Regions from separate parts of the Caproicibacterium sp. BJN0003 genome, predicted to be linked through region 1. Evidence: predicted binding sites of a transcription regulator. Region 1 holds the regulator's gene; the other holds the start of a gene.
What was found. The regulator NrdR, encoded in region 1, represses ribonucleotide reductase genes. The targets are predictions, from matches to a motif close to CACNANATNTNGTG.
Positions count from the first base shown of each region.

Region 2: OP489_RS00580 (anaerobic ribonucleoside triphosphate reductase) is a predicted target of NrdR. The motif match lies at 2,848-2,861, and genes of this name have one in related genera.

Region 1 covers NZ_CP111108.1:1,418,430-1,423,094, forward strand. Annotated here, with positions in the region: gene OP489_RS07090 (UDP-N-acetylglucosamine 1-carboxyvinyltransferase) at 1-1,047, opposite strand, end outside; gene nrdR (transcriptional regulator NrdR) at 1,432-1,890, opposite strand; gene OP489_RS07100 (sugar phosphate isomerase/epimerase family protein) at 1,974-2,780, opposite strand; gene OP489_RS07105 (ABC-F family ATP-binding cassette domain-containing protein) at 2,906-4,665, shown strand, end outside.
Region 2 covers NZ_CP111108.1:112,065-116,729, reverse strand. Annotated here, with positions in the region: gene nrdG (anaerobic ribonucleoside-triphosphate reductase activating protein) at 1-242, opposite strand, end outside; partial or broken gene nrdD (anaerobic ribonucleoside-triphosphate reductase) at 229-348, opposite strand; gene OP489_RS00580 (anaerobic ribonucleoside triphosphate reductase) at 437-2,737, opposite strand; gene OP489_RS00575 (winged helix-turn-helix transcriptional regulator) at 2,943-3,398, opposite strand; gene OP489_RS00570 (epoxyqueuosine reductase QueH) at 3,440-4,096, opposite strand; gene aspS (aspartate--tRNA ligase) at 4,160-4,665, opposite strand, start outside.

The DNA of each region.
Region 1 (4,665 bases):
TCCATCAACCGAAATCTGAGCGCCCATTTTGCGCAGTTCTTCCACATAGCGAAAACGATTGTCCCAAACGCTTTCATTTACCATGCTGGTTCCATTCGCCAGAGAAAGCAAAACCGAAAACTGCGGCTGCATATCTGTTGGAAATCCCGGATGTGGCATTGTTTTAATATTACATTTGTTGAGAACTCCCGTGCTACGTACACGGACAGCCTCATCAAACTCTGTCACTTCGACTCCCATCTCTTCCAGCTTCGCCGTAATGGATTCCAAATGTTTCGGAATTACATTTTTCACCAGTACGTCTCCACCAGTCGCAGCGGCAGCGACCATATAAGTCCCAGCCTCAATTTGATCCGGAATAATAGAATAGGTTGTCCCACAGAGATGATCCACTCCATGAATTTTAATCACATCGGTACCGGCCCCACGAACATCTGCGCCCATTGTCGTCAAAAAGTTTGCCAAATCAACGATATGCGGCTCTTTGGCTGCATTCTCAATCACCGTCATGCCCGGAACTTTTGCTGCTGCCAGCATAATGTTCATCGTCGCGCCTACTGAAACGACATCCAGATAAACATTTCCACCGTGCAGATGGTCACTCTGTACATCTACCATGCCGCCGGAAAGCGTATAAGAAGCCCCCAATGCGGCAAATCCTTTTAAATGTTGATCAATCGGCCGCACTCCAAGATAGCAGCCACCTGGCAATGGAACCACCGAATGATGAAATCTGCCCAAAAGTGCTCCCAAAAGATAATAAGAACCACGAATTTTATGCGACAATTCATAAGAAGCCACATAACTATTCATAGGGCGGGGATCAATTTCCACAGTAGTATGGTTAACCCAACGAACCTTTGCCCCCAAGTCACGCAAAATATGCAGCATAGAAGCAACGTCTGTAATCTCCGGTATATTTTCCAAGCGGCACACATCATCAGATAATGCCACCGCAGGTATAATAGCAACCGCTGCATTTTTAGCTCCGCTAATATTAACTTCGCCTTCCAAGCGGCGGCCGCCTGTAATTATAAATTTATCCAAACTCAGCACTCTCCCATTTTTAAAGAGAAATCTTTCAGCTCTAACTCTAGTATACTCTGTTTTTATCATTCAAACAGACTCAATTATCAAAATACAATATTTTACAATTTTTCATCTCAAAAATTGCAATTATGTAAAGTTATCTATAAACACTTTTTTATATTAATACAAAAATAAAAAAATGTCAATCCTGTTATTTTTTCTATTATTTTTGTTTTCTTTCATAAAGCGGGAGAATATTCGAACTGCAATTTTTCCCATGTCTTGAGAATCAATAACAAGTAAAAATGGTTACCTGCCATCTAACCTCACCATAAAAAATGATGTGTACTGCAAAATAGACAATACACATCATTTTAAAAGATCAAAAGTCTTTCCATGTTTTTATTTTTTATTTTTCATGATACGACTGAGTTCTTCCATAAAAGTATCGATATCCTGAAACTGACGATAAACCGACGCAAACCGAACATAAGCGACTTCGTCGATTTTCTGCAGTTGTTTCATGGCATATTCGCCAATTAAAGAAGACGGAACTTCTCTATCCAAAGAATTTTGAAGCATGTTTTCGATTTCATCCACAACACGCTCCAGTTGATCTACCGAAATGGGCCGCTTTTCACAAGCACGCAGGAGACCATTCAGCAATTTATTTCGGTCAAATGTTTCGCGAGATTTGTCCCGCTTAATAACGATAATTGGAACCGTTTCAATGATTTCATAAGTCGTAAATCTTTTTGCGCATTTAAGGCATTCCCGGCGGCGGCGAATTCGCTCTCCTTCATCTGTCGGCCGAGAGTCAATCACTTTGCTTTCTTCATTTCCACAATATGGACATTTCATCAGCCTACCTCCTTATTATAATCCAACATATTCCAACACATAATCCCAATATTATTTATTATAACACGAATTTTTTCTGAAATTCAAGATGATATTGTGTAAAAATATTTTTGAATTGATTCTGCCTTTTGCTTCGCCTCAATCAGATCCTGACGACCACCAAAATTCTTCCGATAAACTTCAATAATTAAGTTTCCTTTATAGTTCTGCCGTTTGAGCTGTCTCATCAGCCGACCATAATCCATAATTCCCCGGCCTGGCAGCAAACAATCTTTTCCGGGCTTATGATCATTCAGGTGGATATGTACTAATTGTTCTCCCATCTGTGCACAAGTCTCAAACGGATCATGACCAGACCGCACTGCTTGTTTCAGATCAAGAACAAATGCGCAGTCCCCGTGCAGATAAGACCGCATACGGTGCAAAAATTCTGGATTTTCGCTGCAAAATGCATTTACATTTTCCTGCGCAAATGTGACTCCATAAGTTTTTCCAAGTTCAAAAAGGCGATGATATCGTTCAAAATAGATCTCTTCCGGAATATCCCCTGCGCGCTCTTTTCTCTGTCCGTGCAACACTAAAATTTCTGCGCCCAAAAATGCCGCTGCCTCAAAATACTGGCGATAAAATTCCATACCGTCTTCAAACCGACGCTCATAGGCCGAAAAAAGCAGGAAGCTCTCAAAACCTGATGTAAACGGATGCAGACTTAAAATCTTCGCGCCATGGCTTTCCGCCTGAATTTTAAGCTGGTCAAGATATGGATGGTGTAACTCGGAAAACGTATTAACGAACACTTCAAAAAAGCGAAAGCCACAATTCAGCAGCTTTTCAAATCCGTTTTCCAATGCTTCCGGATAAAAGCAAGCGGTCGAAATCCCGATTTGCACGCAATCATCTCCTACCGAATTATTATATCATTGCTCCATGCCCCCGTAAAGCGATTATCTTGATTTTAGAAAATTGTTTCTGTATAATAAGACGGTGTATGATTTTTTGAAGGGGGGATTTTTGAATGGGGTTGATGAGCGTAAGCGGACTGTCAAAATCATTTGGAGTTGAAACAGTTTTTCAAAATGTCTCCTTCGAAATTCAGCAAAATGACCGGATCGGTCTCGTGGGGGCAAATGGCAGCGGCAAAACAACACTTTTAAAAGCGCTGACTTTAGAGCAGCCTGCCGATGAAGGAACTGTTTCAAAAGCCAACCGTACACAAATTGGATACATGGAGCAACATGTTTGCCGTGATTTAGAAAGAAGTGCCTATGCAGAAGTTCTGACCGTCTTTTCCGATCTTCTCAAAATGGAACGGAATCTGGAAGAAATCGGACATGCTATTGGCGCAGGCAGCCCGGATATGGATCATCTCATTGAACGTCAAAGTCTGCTCAATGATACATTCCTTCGTCGAGGAGGATTAACCTGCCGCGCAAGAGCGCGCAGCACTCTTCTCGGACTTGGTTTTACCGACGAACAAATGGGGCAGCCGATCGGCGTTTTAAGCGGCGGCCAGCGTGCAAAACTTCAGCTTGCCAAGCTTCTGCTAAGTTCTTCCAATTTGCTTCTTTTGGACGAGCCCACCAACCATCTTGATATTTCCAGTGTTGAATGGCTGGAAGACTTTCTCCGAAATTTTAACGGTGCTTTTTTAGTAATTTCCCACGACCGATATTTTCTTGATAAGCTCTGCAACCGTACTTTTGAACTTTCCAACGGACATCTAACCTGTTACAAAGGCGGATATTCCTCTTATCTTTCACAAAAAGGGGAAAACGATCTGACGGTAACCAGACGCTACGAAAATACCCAGCGGGAAATTCATCGTCTGGAAGGCGTTGTAAAACAGCAGCGTCAATGGAATCGAGAAAAGAATATTCGTACGGCTGAAAGTAAGTTAAAAGTAATCGACCGTCTGCAAGATTCCCTGGAAATCCCTGAAAGTGCTGCACAATCCTTGCATTTTCATTTTTCGATCAAACAGCGCAGCGGTGATGAAGTTTTAAAGGCAAAAAGCCTCTCCCTCACTTTCGGTAAAAAACCGCTTTTCGAAAACATTGACCTTGATATTCGCCGTGGAGAACGCGTCTTTTTACTCGGTCCTAACGGCTGCGGAAAAACTTCTCTACTGAAAACGCTGTTGGGTCAGAACAAGCCGGACTGCGGGACAATCATTTTTGGAAGTGGTGTCTCAGTCGGATATTACGATCAATTACAGACTGGACTTCATCCAGAAAAAAATGTTTTGGATGAAGTTTGGGATTCTTACCCCAACCTTACACAGACACAAGTTCGCAGCGCATTGGCTGTTTTCCTGTTTCAGGGAGATGATGTCTTTAAATCCGTTGCAACTCTTTCCGGCGGTGAACGCGCCCGGGTATTGCTTTTGAAGCTGATTCTTTCCCGTTCTAATTTTCTTCTTTTAGATGAGCCCACTAACCATCTCGATATTCCTTCCAGTGAAGCGCTGGAAAATGCGCTGCTGGATTATGAGGGTACTCTCTTAATTGTTTCGCATGACCGTTATTTAATCAATAAACTTGCCGACCGCATTTATGATTTAAGACCGGATCGTGCTGTCCCTTACAAAGGAAACTATGAAGACTTTCTGGCAGAACAGAAAAAGGAACAGACAGCCTCGGAAGAATCCGATCTGTCTGCCCCTAAAAAAGAAAACTCCTATCAGCTCCGCAAAGAACAGCAAGCTCATTTGCGAAAAATGAAAGCAGATTTAGGTAGAACAGAAAATCGGATTGAGGAAATTGAAAACAAACTTCA
Region 2 (4,665 bases), 1.2 Mb from region 1:
TGACAAAATGGCTCTCCGCCGGAAAAAGTAACGCCCCGCAGCAAAGGATTTTCCTTCATCTCACTGAGAAATCTTTCAGGGGATTCCAGAATACCGCCTTCAAACGAATGAGTCTGTGGATTATGGCAGCCGGGGCAGTGGTGAGGACATCCCTGTACAAAAATCACATAGCGAAATCCTCGCCCATCTACAATCGATTCCGGTTCTACGCCGGCTAATCGAATCAGCTTATTTGAGTCCATGCTTTACCCGATCACGCTCTTCTGCGAGTTTTGCATCGTTCCAACGGTCAAGTGTTCCCACAAGATATCCTGTAATCCTGCGAATCCGCTCAAATCCAACGCCCTCTCCTACTTCTCTGACTGCTTCTGTTTGTGTTGTTCCAGTCATCGTAATTTCCTCCTTTAAAAATATAGAAATTTAATTATTTGATCTATTAACATCCATCGCAGCCGCAGCCCGGAATAATCGGCATATCCGGATATTTCTTGCGCAGTTCCTTAAGACGTTCAACACTGACCGGCTCTCCTTCACGGCGGCCGCAGCGCGGACAAACATTATCAATGACACCATTATACCCACAAATCGGGTCACGGTCTACAGGATGGTTGACACTGCCATAACCGACTCCCGATTCCTTCATGCAGCGAATCACCGATTCAAAAGCATCCAGATTCTTGCAGGTATCGCCGTCGAGTTCGACGTAAGAGATATGTCCCGCATTCGTCATCGCATGGTAAGGGGCCTCGGTTTGAATCTTTTTAAAAGCACTGATCGGATAATAAACCGGCACATGAAAGCTGTTGGTATAATATTCCCGATCGGTAACGCCTGGAATCACTCCGTATTTCACCTTATCAATCTTCACAAATCTTCCGGAAAGTCCCTCTGCCGGCGTTGCAAGAAGTGTAAAATTGAGATGCGTTTTCTCGCTTTCCTCATCCATGCGCTGCCTCATATGAGAAATAATCTTTAGTCCCACCTTTTGGCTCTCTGCACTTTCTCCGTGGTGTTTTCCGGTAAGAGCGACCAACGATTCTGCCAACCCAATAAAGCCAACTGAAAGTGTTCCATGCTTTAAAACTTCCGCAACACTATCCTCAGGCCCAAGCTTCTCGGAATCCAGCCAGATCCCCTGTCCCATCAGGAACGGATAGTGATAAACTTTTTTGCTGCACTGAATCTTAAAGCGGTGCAGCAGCTGACGGATCACAAGGTCAATCCGCTGATCCAAAATCTCAAAGAACTTCTTTTCGCTGCCTTTCGATTCAATTCCGATTCTCGGCAGATTAATACTGGTAAAGCTTAAGTTTCCTCTTCCGCAGGTAACTTCCTTTGTGCGGTCATGCACATTTCCCATTACACGGGTACGGCAGCCCATATAAGCGACTTCGCTGTCATAGCTTCCATCATAATACTGAAGGTTAAAAGGAGCATCCAGAAAGCTGAAATTGGGGAACAGGCGCTTTGCGCTGCATTTCATTGATTCCCGGAAAAGATCGTAATTGGGGTCGCCTTTGGAATAATTGACGCCATCTTTTACTTTAAAAATCTGCACCGGGAAAATCGGCGTCTCACCAGCGCCAAGCCCCGCCTCGGTTGCTTTGAGCAGGTTTTTCATGACCATACGCCCTTCGGGACTTGTATCCGTTCCGTAATTCAGGCTGGAGAACGGTACCTGTGCACCTGCGCGGGAATTCATGGTGTTAAGATTGTGGATCAAAGCTTCCATTGCCTGATAAGTCGCTCGATCTGTATCGGATAATGCGGACTTCACTGCAAAAGCGTTTGCTTTTTTGGCTTCCTCCTCAGAAATTTTCTGGAATCCATTCTCTTCCTGATGGCGCGGCAGATAATCACAAAGAGCTTTCTCCATTTTTTCTCCGTTGCTCATAGAAATTGTTTCCATAAGATTCTTTTTCAAATCTTCAACCAAGAGCTGCGCATCCTGCTGATTCATCCCAAAAGCAATTTCAAAATAATTTTTCAGCCCATAGAAATAAGATTTTCGGTATGTTTTAGCAACACCAGGCGCCATTGAATAATCAAAATTCGGAACAGATTGTCCACCGTGCATCTCGTTCTGATTTGCCTGAATCGCAATGCAGGCAAGGGCCGCATAGGAACGAATATCGTTCGGCTCCCGCAGGTTGCCGTGTCCAGTGCAAAATCCGTTCTTAAAAAGTTTCAGCAGATCGATCTGGCAGCAGGTCTCGGTCAGCATATAAAAATCTTCATCGTGAATATGAATGTCTCCATTCATATGTGCCGCAGCGATATCTTTTGGCAGAATATAATTGTTGACAAAGTATTTACTGCCTTCACTGCCGTATTTAAGCATCGTCCCCATGGCTGTATCTGCATCAATATTGGCGTTCTCACGCTTGATATCCGCATCTTTCGCATCCTGAAAGGTCAGCTGCCGGTAAATATTCATCAAATCCCCTTCGGCCTGACGAATCTTTGTGTGCTCCGCCCGATAAAGGATATATGCTTTTGCCGTTTGCGCATAATCTGCCTTGATCAGCTTTTCCTCTACTAAATCTTGAATTTTTTCTACATTTGGTATTTCTTTTTCAGAAAGAGAATTGAGTACCGAAGCAGTTAATGCATCCAGTGCCTTTGGAGTCATTGTCTCTGACGACACTGCATCATTCGCTTTTTTGATCGCTGTACGGATTTTATCCGCATTAAAAGTTACTTTGCTGCCATTCCTCTTAATAATTTCCTTGACCATTTCCCGAAAATCTCCTCTCCTGTTTCATCTGTACTAGTTTGTATTTTAGCACTGCTCTTTTAGGAAGTCAAGCAGTATGACACTTTATATTGACATATTTTTGTTTATAAATCTATATATTGTGCTATTTTAAAGTAGGAGCGATTATTAAAAAGATCCGCAAACGCTTTTGATTAGCGCCTGCGGATCTTAATGGAGATTATTTTTAAAAAGTTTTTGCCCATTCTGCCATCTGTTGAGCAGCTGGAACAGCCCCTTTTGCAGAGGGGCTCAGCCGATACTCAACCTTTGGCGGAATCTCCTGGTATTGTCTGCGCTCAATCAGTCCATCTGCAGTCAACTCCCGCAGACTTTGGCTGAGCATCATATCTGTGATACCGGAAACTATATTTTTGATTTCTCCATAGCGCAAAGCGTCTTGTGCGGAATTCTCCAGTGCCAAAAGAATACGGAGCTTCCACTTTCCTCCGACTTTTGAAAGAGCCAGTGCCAAAAGGGAATCTGCATTATCCGCATTTTCCGAAACTTTTTCCTCTTCTTTAGGAGAAACAACCGGTTGCTTTTCCTGTTGTACCGCCTGCTTTTTTAGGTCTTTGGAAGATTTAGAAGAAGCCGTTTCTTCTCGGCTGCGCTTTTTCTTTTTTTCTTTATCTTTTTTCATATGTGATCCTTCTCCTTATAATCTTCATTCAGCTTCTAAAATTATTCGGACTGAGCATTCTGTAAAATTGCTTTTTCTTCTCTTTTTTTCTCTGCCTGCGCTGCAGAAAAGACACAGCCACAGTAGTTTTGCCGATAAAGGTGATATTCCTTAGAAAGGGCAATACTTCGGCTATATCCTCCGCGCTTTTTAAAGTCACTAAAAAGATAAGGAATCCCAATTTTTTCGCTGAGTTCTTTTCCGATCGCATTTAAAGCTTGCGCATCTTTATATGGGCTGATTGAAAGGGTCGTTGTAAAATAATCAAAGCCGTTTTCCTTAGCGACCTGTGCCGCCTGAAGCAAGCGCAGACGATAGCATCTATGGCACCGTTCGCCGCCCTCTGGGAGACTTTCCATCCCTTTCGCCATTTCAAAAAAGCATTCCGGGTCATAAGGACCTTCCAAAAATTCCACAGGGCTCGAAAACGGCATCTCCTTTAATAGGTGCTTTACTTCCCGTACCCGCTTTTCATACTCCTCTTTTGGAGAAATATTCGGATTATAATAATAAAGCGTAATCGCAAAATAGCGGCTGAGATATTCCAGAACATAACTGCTGCAGGGAGCACAGCACCCATGAAGGAGCAGCTTTTTTCTGCCATTTAAGTTCTGCAAGGTTCGATCCAGAACCAACTGATAATTTTCTTTTGGCGCCAAAATCAATCCCTCTATTCTGAAATGATCCGGCCTCTCTCCAAAAAAGGTTCGGAAAAATCGGCTTTATTTTTGTTTTACAACCTGAATTCCAAGTTCGTTCAGCTGTTTTTGATCGACTTCGGTAGGTGCTTCCGACATCAGTTCTGCAGAAGAAGCAACCTTCGGGAACGCAATCACATCACGAATAGAATCGCAGTTCAGCATCAGCATGACAAGGCGGTCAAGGCCAAAGGCCATACCACCGTGCGGCGGTGCTCCATAGCGGAACGCATCAATCAAGAATCCAAACCGGCGCTGTGCTTCTTCAGGTGTAAATCCAAGTGCTTTAAACATGCGGCGCTGCAGTTCGGAATCATTGATTCTGATGGAACCGCCGCCGACTTCATTTCCGTTCAAAACCATATCATAAGCTAATGCACGCACCGAACCAGGATCGCTTTCGAGCCGATCAAGATCCTGTGGATTCGGCATCGTAAACGGATGGTGCATTGCCATGAATCTTCCCTCTTCTTCGCTGTACTCAAAGAGCGGAAAATCAGTAATCCACAAAAGGCATGGCTTGCTGTCAT